DNA from 4 places in the Paenibacillus sp. FSL H8-0261 genome. Region 1 is predicted to be linked to each of the others. Evidence: riboswitches for the same ligand, from Rfam matches in the RefSeq annotation. Region 1 holds a riboswitch; each other region holds the start of a gene.

Region 1 (3,535 bases):
AGCTATCCATTACACCTCATCAAGTAAGTAATTTTTAAAGACTAGCAATACCTCTATTGTATATCATTCACGAATTTTGATGAAACCATAATCATGAATACCCAGGATTGGAGATACTGTCATGGATAGAAAGAGAAGATATCAGGCTTTATTTGATAATATTAATCAATATAACTCGGGTGAGAAGGGCATCACTAGAATTGCCTATACAAATGAAGAGCAGACATGTACGAGTGCTTTTATGCGGATGTGTAAGGCTGAAAATTTAGATATCCGGATGGATCATTGCGGGAATGTGATTGCTAGAAGGAATGGGAAGATAGAAGGGCTCCCACCCGTTGTAATGGGCTCTCACTTGGATACGGTATATCAAGGTGGGAAGTACGATGGGGTAGTAGGTGTAACGGCTGCTTTGGAAGTGATCAAACGTCTAAACGAAAAAGGGATTGAAACGGATCATCCGATCGAAATTATCTCATTTGCCTGTGAAGAATCCTCGCGTTTTGGTATTTCAACAGTAGGCAGCAAAATAATGTCAGGGTTATTTCAGAAGGAGAAATATAGATCTTTGAAGGACAAAGACGGTATTACCATGGAAAAGGCATTTTCGCTATGTGCACTGGATTATAACAGTATTGATCAGGCGAGTAGAGAGAATGAAGAATTAAAAGCGTTTTTTGAATTACATATTGAGCAAGGTCCTGTCTTAATAAACAATAATAAAAGAATTGGAATTGTGACTGGAATTGCTGCACCCGTGAGGCTTCATATTCAAATATCAGGGAAAGCATCTCACTCTGGAACGACACCTATGAATATGAGAAGAGATGCTTTTCTGGGTGCTTCTGAAATAGCGTTAGAGCTTGAAAAAGCAGCCAAACTCGAACAAGAATTTGGAACGGTTGCGACGCTCGGGGTGATAGAAATCTTAAATGGAGCCATGAACGTGGTTCCGGGAGAGGTTGAAATTAAAATTGATATCAGATCTACTTCCGTGGCATCCAGGCAACGTGTGTTAGACCATTTGTATCAGACGATAGCCTCAGTACAAGAGAGCAGACAACTTGAAATTGCGAGTACGGAAATCATCTCCGAGGAACCTGTCCTATTATCGGATGAGATCACTCATGTTCTAGAATCCATTTGTGAAGAGAAGGGGATATCGAGTCAACGGATGATCAGTGGTGCAGGGCATGATGCCATGAACATGAACAAACTCTGTCCAGTAGGGCTTATCTTTGTTCCTTCTGTAGATGGACTTAGTCATCATCCTAATGAATATACAGACTTGGATGATATCATTATGGGGATTGATATTTTAGAAGAAGCTGTTCTTCGTTATGCGTTTGTAAGACAAACATAATTCGTGTTGAGAAGTAAGTCCCAATGTGACATATATAAATGTTACATTGGGCTTTTGTATCTAATTTTATAATTGTTCGCAGAATTGTTGCTTTACATTAATAAATATTATATTAAAGTTAACAATGATATTTGTGAAAATTTTCCCATGGAAAAATTAAAATTCACTATGGAAATAGGTCTTTTGGAAGCAACCTATTATTAATAGAGTATTTATGACTAATAATAGTGAAAACAGAATATTGGTAAACCTATTGAAAAGTAGGGACACAAAGCCATAGGGTCTAAATCTACATATAGATATGACAGCCGGTTGCATGCAGTTGGAGTTTCTTGATCTTATTTTTTGATGCATATGCAGCCGTTATCATTCTGATAGCGGCTTTTTTTAATTCGTTTTCTAATAAAAACGTAATAAATCGGAAAAAGGATGATAGTACATGGATCAAACACAACCACTGAGAGTATGGAGAATGATAGGCCTCGTCATAATGGCAACGTTGATATTTTGGGGGTGCTCTTACTATTTCATAAAATGGACTGCTAACTCTTATGAGCAAGAAGCGGTTGCTGCTACATCAGAAGCTACGATACATGCGAGTAGATCGATTGGAAATATGATACAGGGTGGATTAGATTCATTAGATGGAATTGCTGATTCTATTTCGGAAATAAATTATATGGATTGGGATAAGACCAAAAAATATCTGCATCACTTTGATAAAAAATATAATTTTATTCGAATTAGCATCAACAGCCCAGATGGTAAAGCTTACGCATCAGATGGGACAATGTTTGATGTATCAGATGAAGTAGGGTTCCAAAAGGCTCTGCAGGGTATTAGCAGTATTTCTGATCCATTCTTAGATAAGATCTCCAATAAAGAAATTATCACGATCAATAGTCCACTTAAGTTTAAAGGTGAAGTGAAGGGTGCTTTATCTGCCAGCAAATATACACAGGATCTTTATGATGCTCTTGCAGTTTCCTTCTTTAAAGGTCATGGTTATTCTCAAATCATTGATCAAAAGGGACAAGTCATTATCAAATCGAAGAATCTCGAAGAGGATAAGTCCATTGATAACATATTCGAAAGTATAAGTATTGATTCTAGAAATAAGAAACAACTGCAAAACTTTAAAGAGAACATAACCGCGAAAAAATCTGGAGTAGGAATATTTTGGATTAACGGAGATAGCAAAATGGTTGGTTATTCTGGCATCCAGGGGGTTGAGGACTGGTATATTCTCTCCGTGATACCGAAAGATGTGATCATGGCCAAAGCGTCTCAAATGAGTCAGGCGACTTTTCTATTATGTGTAATCATGTTTGTCTTATTATTGATCATATTTGTTAACATTCTATTAAATAAGAGCAAAATTAGGAAACAGATGGAGAGAATTGCCTTTGAGGATGAGTTAACACATCTTTCTAGAACGAATAAATTTGTTATAGATGCTCAGTATTTACTTAAAGAGAAACCGAATACAAAGTTTGCTGTGTTGCAATTTGATATTGAACAATTTAAATACATAAATGAAATTGTCGGTTTTCATGAAGGAAATAGCATTTTGATTCAAGTGGCTAATAGCTTAACAGCAAACACATTAGACGAGGATGTCATTGGACGCTTAGGGGGTGATCGTTTTATTCTTTTCACTTCGTATGACAATAAGGCGGAATTATTCATCCGTATACAAGTACTTACTGAACAAATGAGCGACTATACGTTTGGAAATGAAGAAGGTTTTAGGCTAGTGATTAATTGTGGAATTTACTGTATAGATGATCGTCAGAGCGATATCCTCACATGTATTGACCGAGCAGGAATCGCTTGTAAGTCCATTAAAGGTGGATACAAGAGCTCATGCACTTTCTTTGACGAACAATTGCTATTGCAGATACACGAAGAGCAAGACATCGTAAGAAAGATGGATGCTGCCATGACAAATGGTGAATTTAAAGTATATTTACAACCGAAAATGGATCTGCGAGTGAACAGTTTTCATGGCGCTGAGGCATTGATTCGATGGAATGATCCTCAGAAGGGACTTATATCTCCTGCAGTATTTATCCCTATATTTGAGAGGAATCGCTTTATCGTGAAATTAGATTTAATGGTGTTTAAATCAGTATGTATCATGTTGAGTAAATGGATCCAGGAAGGAATCCA
Region 2 (3,535 bases), 3.3 Mb from region 1:
AATGACGGCAACACGGTTGATGGCAACAGCGTCCTTGATGGCTGTTTCGAACTCCTCCGCTGTCTCACATTTGTAACCCTTAGCGCCTAGTGATTCTGCGAATTTCACAGCATCCATAGGGACTTCGTAGATAGTTCCGTCAATACGTCCTGTAGTTTTTTCCATACCTTTTAGAGCCATATCTAGCTGTTTATTATTCACAACAATGAATATGACAGGAATATCCTTGCAGACAGCAGCGTTAATCTCTGCGCCTAGCATCATAAAGCAGCCATCTCCTGTAATGCAGAAGATCGTTTCTTCTGGAGCAGCAACCTTTGCACCAATCGCCATTCCGATGGAATTACCCATACAAGCAAAGTAAGCATCGAAAACAAAACTGCCCGGTTTCTTAACCTTGTACCATTTCGCAGCATGGAAACCGTGACTTCCATCATCAACAAAGACTGTGCTGTTATAAGGAATCAAATCACTCATCGTACTCAAGACCGATGCAAGTGAAAGGTTTGGTAAAATCGGAGGCTCTTCGGTATAATCGGAATTTGTCGGTGCTTCGCGTTTTGTGATGTTGTTCGTGTCAATATTATTGAGATAGTAAACTAGATTGTCGCGTAGATCTCCAGTCACTGGAATCGTTTTAGAGAACAATATTTTTCCGACAAAAGTCGGATCGCTATCAAACTGAATTAATGTTGCAGGATGATTTTCCCTTTTAAGATTACAAATAGTCATATCACTTAAACGTGACCCGAGAACGATAAATAGATCACTTTGATTCAGCAAGTCATCCCCATGGGTACAACCGCCTACTCCAATTGGACCGTGATAGAGTGAATGATCCCAAGCTATAGCCCCTTTACCACCTGGAGATGTAACTACAGGAATATTAAATGTTTCCGCTAATTGAATTAGCTCACTATGTGCTCCTGAGCGGTTAACGCCCTTACCTGCGATAATTATTGGATTCTTAGAGTTATTTATAGCATCAAGTACACGGTCGATATTAGCATGGCTAACCAGTGATTCGCGTTCAGGGATTACAATATTACATTCCTCTAGCAATTCCGTTTGTACATCAAAAGGAATACAAAGGTGAACTGGACCACGATTACCGCTCAAAGCAATGGATATGGCATGATTAAAGATTGTGTTAAAGTGATCTCCACGTTCAATAAGCTTGCTATATAAGGTGGCAGGTCTAAACATATCAGCTAAATCAGCTAGAAAAGAGGTAGAGTCCTGACATTGGGGAATTCCAAGCTCTTTAATAGATTGATGGCCAGTAATAAATAGGACAGGTAGGTTGTTAGCCTTAGCATGTGCTGCTGCAGTTAATAGGTTTGTTCCACCAGGACCTGAAGTACCAAAAGCTACACCTAGTTTTCCAGTTTTAAGCGCATACCCGGCTGCTTCGAAGCCGGAACTGGACTCATGTCTCCCAGGAATAAATTCAATACCGTAATCTACCATTTTAAGAACAATAGGACAAATGGATTTCCCAATAATACCAAAGGAATGGGTAACACCTAGGTTCCGTAGTGCTTCCGACATGTAATCTGCGACTGTCTTCAAAAAATACACCTCACAAGTTGATTGTTATTTTAAAATCAAACATTAGAAAACCTGTGCTCTGAATTAGGGCACAGGTTGGTGGCATAAATCGCCATAGAGACTGAACAATAGTTCAGTCGTCTTGGTTTTCTGCAACCTGGCAGTCATGGCCTCTGATTAAAAATGAGGCTGTAGATCCATGGTTTTGCGTCATCCTCTTTCGAAGATTTTGCCAATATTAATTTTAAAATTTATAAGAAGAATTTTCCTTTACAATATATTCCTAGAGTACCTTTGTCAATATATTTTCGCAAATTAACTCGAATTTTGACGAAAGTCTTGTCCAACCTATGAAATAATAGATATAAAAAAACTCCCCCTAAGTCAAAACTTAGGAGGAGTTTTTGGACTTGTTTATATGATTTGCAAGTGACTTAAAACTTGAAAATATGGATAGTCTTCTGTAGATTAAACACAGCCTGTGTCATTTTCTCAGTTTCTTCAGCGACGGACTGCAGGGCATTAATTTGTTCATTCATAGCGGCGGATACTTCCTCGGTGCCGGCAGCGGTTTGCTGTGTGATTGCAGAGATATTCTCTATTGCACTTGAGATTTTCAAGGCACTTTCCAACATCAGATCACTTTCAGCAGAGAAGGAAGAGATTTGCTCGGTAATATACTGCACACTTTGCACAATTTGAGCAAAGATATGAGCAGATTGAGTGATCATCTCATTCTGTACCTGTACGACTTCTTCGTTGATAGCGATATTGTCAATCGCTTGTTTGATATCAGTTTCGATGCTCCGAACTAAGCCAAAGACTTCCTTCGTTGAAGCCGTTGATTCTTCGGCAAGTTTACGAACCTCCTGTGCGACTACAGCAAATCCTCGACCATGCTCCCCGGCGCGTGCTGCTTCGATGGAGGCATTCAGCGATAAGAGGTTGGTCTGTTCAGCGATCTCTGTGATGGTTTTTGTAATCATCGTAATTCCGCGAGCATTATGAGACAGGGCTTCGATAGTATCAGCTACTTTTTGAGTAGCCTGGATGTTTTTGCGCATGCCTTCAGCTTGAGTATCAACGGACTGCCGTCCTTGTTCAACTAGTTCTAATGTATGTATTGAACGTCTGTTCATTTCTTTCGTTGAGTTCGTATAATTGGATACTTTATTCTCAATATCTTTAATGGATTCTGTCATTTCAGCGATATCCGTAGATATTTCATTTGCACCAAGAGCTAGCTCGTTAGACGAAGAGGCTACCTGTGCCATGACAATTTTCAAATTCTGATTCTTATCTTCGATTCCACGGCTTGCATCCATAACTTGACGAGTGATTTGTGATGCTTCTGTCAAAATCTTCTTGAGCTTGTCAATCATAGTATTAAAGGAACGACTTACGTCCCCCATAGAGCCGTTCTCATCGGCTCTACTAGTAAAATCCCCTTTTGAAATACTATGAGATACATTCGCGATGTCATCAAATGAAGATGTAAGCGTTCTCTCGATAAAGCGGGCCACGGGGAAAGTTAGAGCAGCAAGAACTACGATTAGAACAATACCCAAAATAATGTTGCCTAAGATCATAAAAGTAACTAAAACAGGAATGGCAAATAGTGCGGCAACGAGGTAACATCCGGCAACAATTCTTTGTTTTAACGGAAGTTTATGCATCCAGTTCATTGGTATAATGTCCTCCTTATTAATATTATGTATTGGTGTTATTATATGGGATTTAAAGGTGATTGGTCTATAGTAAGAACTGACATAAATCTTCTTTTCGGAGTAGTTCTTTAGATTTCGTGTCAAAAATCCTCATAAATAGCGGAAATTTTTGCGATAGCAGACTTTACCATCTCTAAAAGTTCTTGCGGTGAAAGTACAATAACCGAGGGACTAAAAGAAAGGATTATCCGGCAGGCCGACTCGATCGTATTAAATTCGGCATCTACGTTTACCCACTCTGCTTTGCTAGTTGGCTC
Region 3 (3,535 bases), 520 kb from region 1:
CAGTGATCGGGATGAATGCGTCAAGCTAATTGACTTCTCGCGTAATTTCGGACATCAGGTAGCAATTACAGCTGGCATGGACTATGCCGAAGGTCAAGCGGTTGTTGTTATTGACGCTGACCTTCAAGATCCACCGGAGGTCATTTTGCAAATGATCGAGAAGTGGAAAGAGGGCTATGACGTTGTGTATGCGAAGCGGCTGAAGCGCCGTGGAGAAACGATGTTCAAAAAGGTAACGGCCAAGATCTTTTATCGATTGCTCAGCAGCATGACAAGTGTAGACATTCCCACGGACACAGGTGATTTCCGTCTTATTGATCGTAAGGTATGTGATGTCTTGCGAGGTCTCAAGGAAAAAAATCGATATGTCAGAGGTTTAGTGAGCTGGGTCGGCTTCAAGCAGACGATGGTGGAATATGAGCGGGAAGAACGATTTGCAGGAGAAACTAAGTATCCTCTTAAGAAAATGATTCGTTTTGCGCTGGATGGGATCACTTCCTTTTCGCATAAACCACTTAAGATTGCTACGTATGTCGGATTCTTTCTTTCCTTCTCCAGCTTTCTCTATTTATTCTTCGTATTGTTTCAAAGAATCTTTTTCACCTCATGGACGGTTCCAGGTTGGGCTTCCATTGTAGGGGTCAATTTGCTCTTTAACGGTATCGTTCTGATGCTGCTAGGTGTAATCGGTGAGTATATTGGACGGATTTATGACGAGTCTAAGGATAGACCGTTGTATATTGTCAGTGAGACTATAGGATATCGTAACGAAGAAGAAGTGGATCGCCGGAAGGATTACAAAGATGTCAGATAAGAACTTTCGGACTGCTTTCATACAGTTTCTCAAATTTAATGCTGTAGGTCTGGTAAACACCCTCATTGATTTCGTAATCTTCACATTACTGAACTCACTTGGGATGGTATATGCGTTGGCACAGGTGATTTCTTATAGTGCAGGGACAGCGAACAGCTTTATTTTGAATAAAAAAGTAACCTTCAAGGATCGTGATCGTGGCAATAAAGAGGGTTTTGATAAGACGCAGTTGCTGAAGTTTATCGTACTGAATCTGGTGGTACTCGGAATATCGCTGTTGCTAATGCATCTGTTGACTGACAAACTAGGCATTCAAGTGTTGATCTCTAAGGTATTAGTAACGTTTGTGACGGTGATCATTAACTTCTTCGGAAGTCGTAAATGGGTATTCTAAAGTTCAGTAGAACAATCTACGGAGGTGAAAATCATGCGTAAATTCTCGTATGTGCTCATACTGGCGGGGATCCTTATCATGCTCTATCCAAAAGCTAACGAATGGTATAACGACTGGCAGCAGGATAAGCTATTAGAATCGGCTGAACTGAGCACCAGTGAAAGTACTCCACCACCTGATCTGAAGAGCAGATATGCCGAGGTCACTCAGCTACTAGCGGAGGAATCAGCTCTAGATGCACAAGCACAGCCGCAAGAAACAGAAAAGCCGGAACCAGAAATTGAAGTGGGTGGCAAAGTTATCGCATTAATTGAGATCGATAAGATCGATCTGAAGCTGCCTGTATTAGAAGGGGCTACTAAAGCGAATATGAAGCATGCCGCGGCCCATATGAAAGAAACAACTCCAATAGGAGAAATAGGGAACGCCGCAATAGCTGCACATAGAGCTAGAACTACGGGCAGATTGTTTAACAGGCTGAATGAGGTTGTGATTGGGGATACGATTACGGTAAAGACTAGCGATCAGACTTATAATTACGAGGTTTATGATATTTCTGTTGTACTTCCTAGTGATGTGTCTGTTCTAGACGGGAATAACAAAGATAAAATTCTTACTCTAATTACGTGTGACCCACTAGTAGATCCTACACATCGTTTGATTGTTCATGCCAAGCTTTCCTAATCGTTGACGAGAAATAACAAGAGAATTCAAATACAGAGAAATAACTATAAAATAATAGTAAATCTAGCAATTTTGTTCTTGTTTACGAGGATAAATATGGTAGTATAAGACTATAAAAGCTAAACACGATAAACGGCAAACCTATCGAAAGGTAGGGACGCAAAGCTAAAGGGCCTTCCCGTAAGGATGGCAGCCAGTTACCGAATGAAGAGGCTTTTTTTGTTTTTATAAAATATATAAGAATCTTAGATTCATATTTCTACTTGGACTGATTCTGTTAATTTGTCTAGTGAAATTAGAACAGATAGAGCTTATACGATAACGGCAAACCTATCGAAAGGTAGGGACGCAAAGCTAAAGGGCCTTCCCGAAAGGATGGCAGCCAGCTACCGAAAGGGGTTTTATCCGTGAAAAAGGTTTATTTTATGATGGTGGCGCTGTTCGTACTGATTACTGCGGTTCCGGTAAGCACAGCTCAAGCCGCAAGTGTAGATGCAAGCTGGTTGATTACATCGAAAGTGGCTCAAGGTGTTATTGGAATTAACTATGATATTCCGAAAGATAAAAGAATCAAACTCATGATCACTAAAGACAACAGCAGCTATACATATAACTTATATGCTTCTGGACAAGCTGAGGACTTCCCTTTACAACAAGGTAATGGTACTTATAAGGTTTCTGTTCTTGAGAACACAACCGGCAATAAATACAAAGCGTTATATTCCGAAGTAGTAGACGTAACCATGAGTGACTCGAATTCCGTATATTTGGGCTCCGTACAGAATGTGAAATGGAGTTCTTCTGATAAAGCGATCCTTAAGGCAAAAGAGCTTATAAAAGGCAAAACTACAGATGAAGAGAAAGTTAAGGCAATCTATAACTATGTAGTTGCTAATGTACAATACGATTATTCTCTTGCTAATAACGTAACAACAGATTACATTCCGAACATTAACAACACTTTGAATACTAAAAAAGGAATCTGCTATGACTATGCTTCTCTTTTTGCCGCAATGCTGCGTAGTGTAGATGTGCCTGCTAAATTGGTGATGGGGAATACTAGCTACGTTACGCAATACCATGCATGGAATGAAGTGTTGATGGATGGGAAATGGGTTACTATTGATACAACGGTAGATGCATCGTCAGCGAAGAGTAAGAAGAATACGGATTTTATTAAGGCTTCAAGTAAGTATACTGCAGCAAAATACTATTAATTTGCATCGATAAATTCATAACTCTATTAAATAAACAACCAGCTTAATTATTAAGCTAGTTGTTTATTTTTCTATTAGGGGTTGCTTTTCTATGAATAGATAGGTTATTATAGTTAAGCGTTGTTAGACAGCGTACAGGCAATGTTTGAGAGAGTTATATAAACGGCTTTCGAAAAATAAAGCTTGCATTACTGAGAACAACATGATATATTATAAGAGTTGCTGCTGAGACATTAAACGGCGCCAACGAGAACTTGATCTTTGAAAACTGAACAACGAGTGAGTAGGAAATCACGAAAGTGAAATCCAAAATTAGAGAATTAATTTTCTCGTCAGATGTTTCAAAATGAGCATATCGCTCTTTTCAATACTAATTGGAGAGTTTGATCCTGGCTCAGGACGAACGCTGGCGGCGTGCCTAATACA
Region 4 (3,535 bases), 690 kb from region 1:
GTTCATGGTAGCCACGACATATAAATTTGGCTTCTATCCCCGTGTTAAGTCTGTTCTGCCCATAAACCTTGATTCCCCGTTTTCTCATCTCTGAACGAACATCTCTTAGATCTGTTGTAGCAACTGCTGCGGCTGTTTCAAGAACCTCCAGATAGGGGGTGGGTGTTCGTAAATGTGCAGATAGAATGGCGGAGTCCCGTTCGAAAGCTGATAAAATCATCGGAAGCAATAAATAAGATTTCACCAGCATGTTGTCCCTGCTTTCAGCTCTATTCATGAATCTCATCACCTCTAATGGGAACGTATATTCGTATTCTACCCCGATATTCCAAAAATAATCAATGGTATTTCTAAACAGCTAGTCCGATGTGATTGAATTCACAACTAAATTAGAAAGAATAAAATATATTAAAATTGTAATAATAAAAAATAATGCTTCAGACTTATATAAAGGGAGAATTAGGATGAATGAGGAAGGAAGTCTCCGCCGTGGAATGGTATTTGGTTTGATTCTAAGTATTCCATTATGGATATCGATATTAGGTTGGATAAAGTTACTTTAAAATTAAAGGAAAACCTTTGTGTGAAGCGCCTTTAGGCGCTTTTTTTTGTGCTTGCTTACGCGTATGAATATCAAAAGGAATTGATTGACAATTGTGGGGATGGAGCGCTAAACTATTATTAGTTCAAAAGTATTAAAAGTCATAGACGATTATTTAATAGGATGCTTAAAATGCTAGTTCTAATCTGCAAGTCAATACATATATTATCATGATAATAGCAAACCGCCTGAAAGGGTGGGACGCAAAGTCCAGGAGTCTAAAGTGTCTTAAATGCGCTATGACCGTCCGACTGCCATGAGAAGGGAATTCCACTTCTTTTTTGGCGGTCTTTTTTGTTGTTAGGTCCTTTAGAGTTTCTGGTAATTATTCTGATTGAATATAAATCATAGATTTAGGAGGTGTGCTTTTTGAAAAGAAGAATGAAACCGCTGCTAGCACTAATATTAGCGGGGATTTTGACAGTAGGTAGTGGTCTTTCTGGAGGTCATTTGGTAAATGCGGCTGGGGAGGTGCTTCCCTATACTCCTACACCTGTGTTAGGTATTGCAGGGAATTTTAATACTTTTATTTTTGGCGATTTCAAACAATCTAATGATCAGGTTCATGGGCGCCTTGCGGCCAAAGGTAATATTACTTTGCAGAATTACGGCGTATCCAAGGATAATCCAGGTGGAGATGTTCTTATTGCTGGTAATGACATCAGTTTTACTAATGGGACTGTTCATGGAGCATCCGTTTATGGTGGTGTTTTTTCCAGCAACGGTGTAGATCTTAAAGAACCAGCGAGAAAAGGGACTCCTATTGATTTTGATGCTGAAGAGCAATTTCTTATTGGACGTTCTAATGAATTCTCTTCGCTTGCTACAATAGGAACTTTCAAAAAGGAATATGGGAAAATAACGATTGATGCTCCGGAACCATTTAACGTTCTTAATCTTAGTGCTGCCGATTTCGCTGGTGCTAATGGCTTACAGTTTAATATTGCAAATAGCGCCACAGTTATCATTAACGTTAGCGGAAGTTCAGTTAACATTCCAAGCTTTCAAATCTGGGGAGGTAGCCCTAACAAGGTATTATTTAATTTTTATGAAGCTAGCACTGTTGATATTGGAAGTTTAACAATAGAAGGAACTATCCTAGCTCCGCTTGCAAAAGTAACTTATAATTCCGGTGAACTGCATGGGACGCTGATTGCAAAGGGATTTGCTGGTGGGGTGCAGATGCATTGGTATCCATATGGAGGGGAAGAACCACCTCCGACACCAACGCCGACCGTGACACCAACACCGACGCCGACCGTGACACCAACACCGACGCCGACCGTGACACCAACACCGACACCAACCGTGACACCAACACCGACGCCGACCGTGACGCCAACACCGACGCCGACCGTGACACCAACACCGACGCCGACCGTGACACCAACACCGACACCAACCGTGACGCCAACACCAACGCCGACCGTGACGCCAACACCGACGCCGACCGTGACGCCAACACCGACGCCGACCGTGACACCAACACCAACGCCGACCGTGACGCCTACGCCGTGCGTGACACCGACACCGAAGCCAACACACACACCAAAGCCAACACCAACGCCGAAGCCAACACACACACCAAAGCCAACACCGACACCGAAGCCGACACACACACCAAAGCCAACACCGACACCGAAGCCAACGCACACACCAAAGCCAACACACACACCAAAACCAAAACCAACACCAACGCCGATCGTGACGCCAACACCAACGCCGACCGTGACGCCAACACCAACGCCGACCGTGACGCCAACACCAACGCCGACCGTGACGCCAACACCAACGCCGACCGTGACGCCAACACCAACGCCGACCGTGACGCCAACACCAACGCCGACCGTGACGCCAACACCAACGCCGATCGTGACGCCAACACCAACGCCGACCGTGACGCCAACACCAACGCCGACCGTGACGCCAACACCGACGCCGACCGTGACGCCAACACCAACGCCGATCGTGACGCCAACACCAACGCCGATCGTGACGCCAACACCAACGCCGATCGTGACGCCAACACCAACGCCGATCGTGACACCAACACCAACGCCGACCGTGACACCAACACCAACGCCGATCGTGACGCCAACACCGACGCCGATCGTGACACCAACACCAACGCCGACTCCGTCGTCGGAAGTGACGCCAACACCAACGCCGACTCCGTCGTCGGAAGTGACGCCAACACCAACACCGACACCGTCGTCGGAAGTAACGCCAACACCGACACCGTCGTCAGAAGTAACGCCAACACCGACACCGTCGTCAGAAGTAACGCCAACACCGACACCGTCGTCAGAAGTAACGCCAACACCGACGCCAACGCCGGAGCCTCCGGTGTTCCCGACACCAACACCATCATTTGTAATTGGCACTATCGTTGTTAATGATGATCCTGTACCGTTGGGCCCTGTAGCATCGTCGACTCCAACACAAGTACCAACACCAACACCGTCGAGCAACACAGAGGTACTTGTTGATGATGATGAGATTCCATTAGGACCAGTATTGACAGTAACACCAACGCCGTCACCAGAGGATATTGCTGCAGTGGATGATACAATCCCGCTAGGTAATCCACCTGTGGATGAACTTCCAAAAACGGGAGAATCAAGTTCAGTCCCTTATTATGTAACTGGTCTAGGTTTTGCACTTATTGGATTGCTAATGAGAAATAGATTCTCGAGCAAGAAATAATAAACGGTGATTGTAGCTTGAATACAAGTTATGCCGTGAAGAATAGTAAAGCCGCTTTCGGGACATATTCCGATGGCGGTTTTCTTTTGTTACGATTGTTATATTTTGGCGCATTCTAAGTAGATGTTATACTGATTTACAACGGATATGAGGAAAGGACGGGGAAGATGAATTGGTATGGTTCTTCATTAGCGCTGTCATCGTCATAGGAGCTCTGATCTATGCGGG

Evidence for each region. Region 1 has a riboswitch for cyclic di-GMP ahead of MHI27_RS05350 (EAL domain-containing protein). Riboswitches for the same ligand answer to the same signal wherever they lie in the genome.
Region 2: it holds a riboswitch for cyclic di-GMP, as region 1 does, so the genes downstream of both, MHI27_RS21695 (thiamine pyrophosphate-binding protein) here and MHI27_RS05350 (EAL domain-containing protein) in region 1, are expected to answer to the same signal.
Region 3: it holds a riboswitch for cyclic di-GMP, as region 1 does, so the genes downstream of both, MHI27_RS03190 (transglutaminase family protein) here and MHI27_RS05350 (EAL domain-containing protein) in region 1, are expected to answer to the same signal.
Region 4: it holds a riboswitch for cyclic di-GMP, as region 1 does, so the genes downstream of both, MHI27_RS02420 (choice-of-anchor A family protein) here and MHI27_RS05350 (EAL domain-containing protein) in region 1, are expected to answer to the same signal.

The regions. Positions count from the first base shown of each region.
Region 1 is NZ_CP150297.1:1,235,382-1,238,916, forward strand. Features, by position in the region: gene MHI27_RS05345 (Zn-dependent hydrolase) at 122-1,363, shown strand; cyclic di-GMP riboswitch class I at 1,597-1,683, shown strand; gene MHI27_RS05350 (EAL domain-containing protein) at 1,803-3,535, shown strand, end outside.
Region 2 is NZ_CP150297.1:4,859,828-4,863,362, reverse strand. Features, by position in the region: gene MHI27_RS21695 (thiamine pyrophosphate-binding protein) at 1-1,581, opposite strand, end outside; cyclic di-GMP riboswitch class I at 1,700-1,795, opposite strand; gene MHI27_RS21690 (methyl-accepting chemotaxis protein) at 1,986-3,236, opposite strand; gene MHI27_RS21685 (YafY family protein) at 3,359-3,535, opposite strand, start outside.
Region 3 is NZ_CP150297.1:716,078-719,612, forward strand. Features, by position in the region: gene MHI27_RS03175 (glycosyltransferase family 2 protein) at 1-814, shown strand, start outside; gene MHI27_RS03180 (GtrA family protein) at 804-1,208, shown strand; gene MHI27_RS03185 (class D sortase) at 1,242-1,892, shown strand; cyclic di-GMP riboswitch class I at 2,017-2,097, shown strand; cyclic di-GMP riboswitch class I at 2,206-2,286, shown strand; gene MHI27_RS03190 (transglutaminase family protein) at 2,300-3,109, shown strand; rRNA gene MHI27_RS03195 (16S ribosomal RNA) at 3,481-3,535, shown strand, end outside.
Region 4 is NZ_CP150297.1:546,059-549,593, forward strand. Features, by position in the region: gene MHI27_RS02415 (hypothetical protein) at 1-277, opposite strand, end outside; cyclic di-GMP riboswitch class I at 770-860, shown strand; gene MHI27_RS02420 (choice-of-anchor A family protein) at 971-3,307, shown strand; gene MHI27_RS02425 (alpha/beta hydrolase) at 3,480-3,535, shown strand, end outside.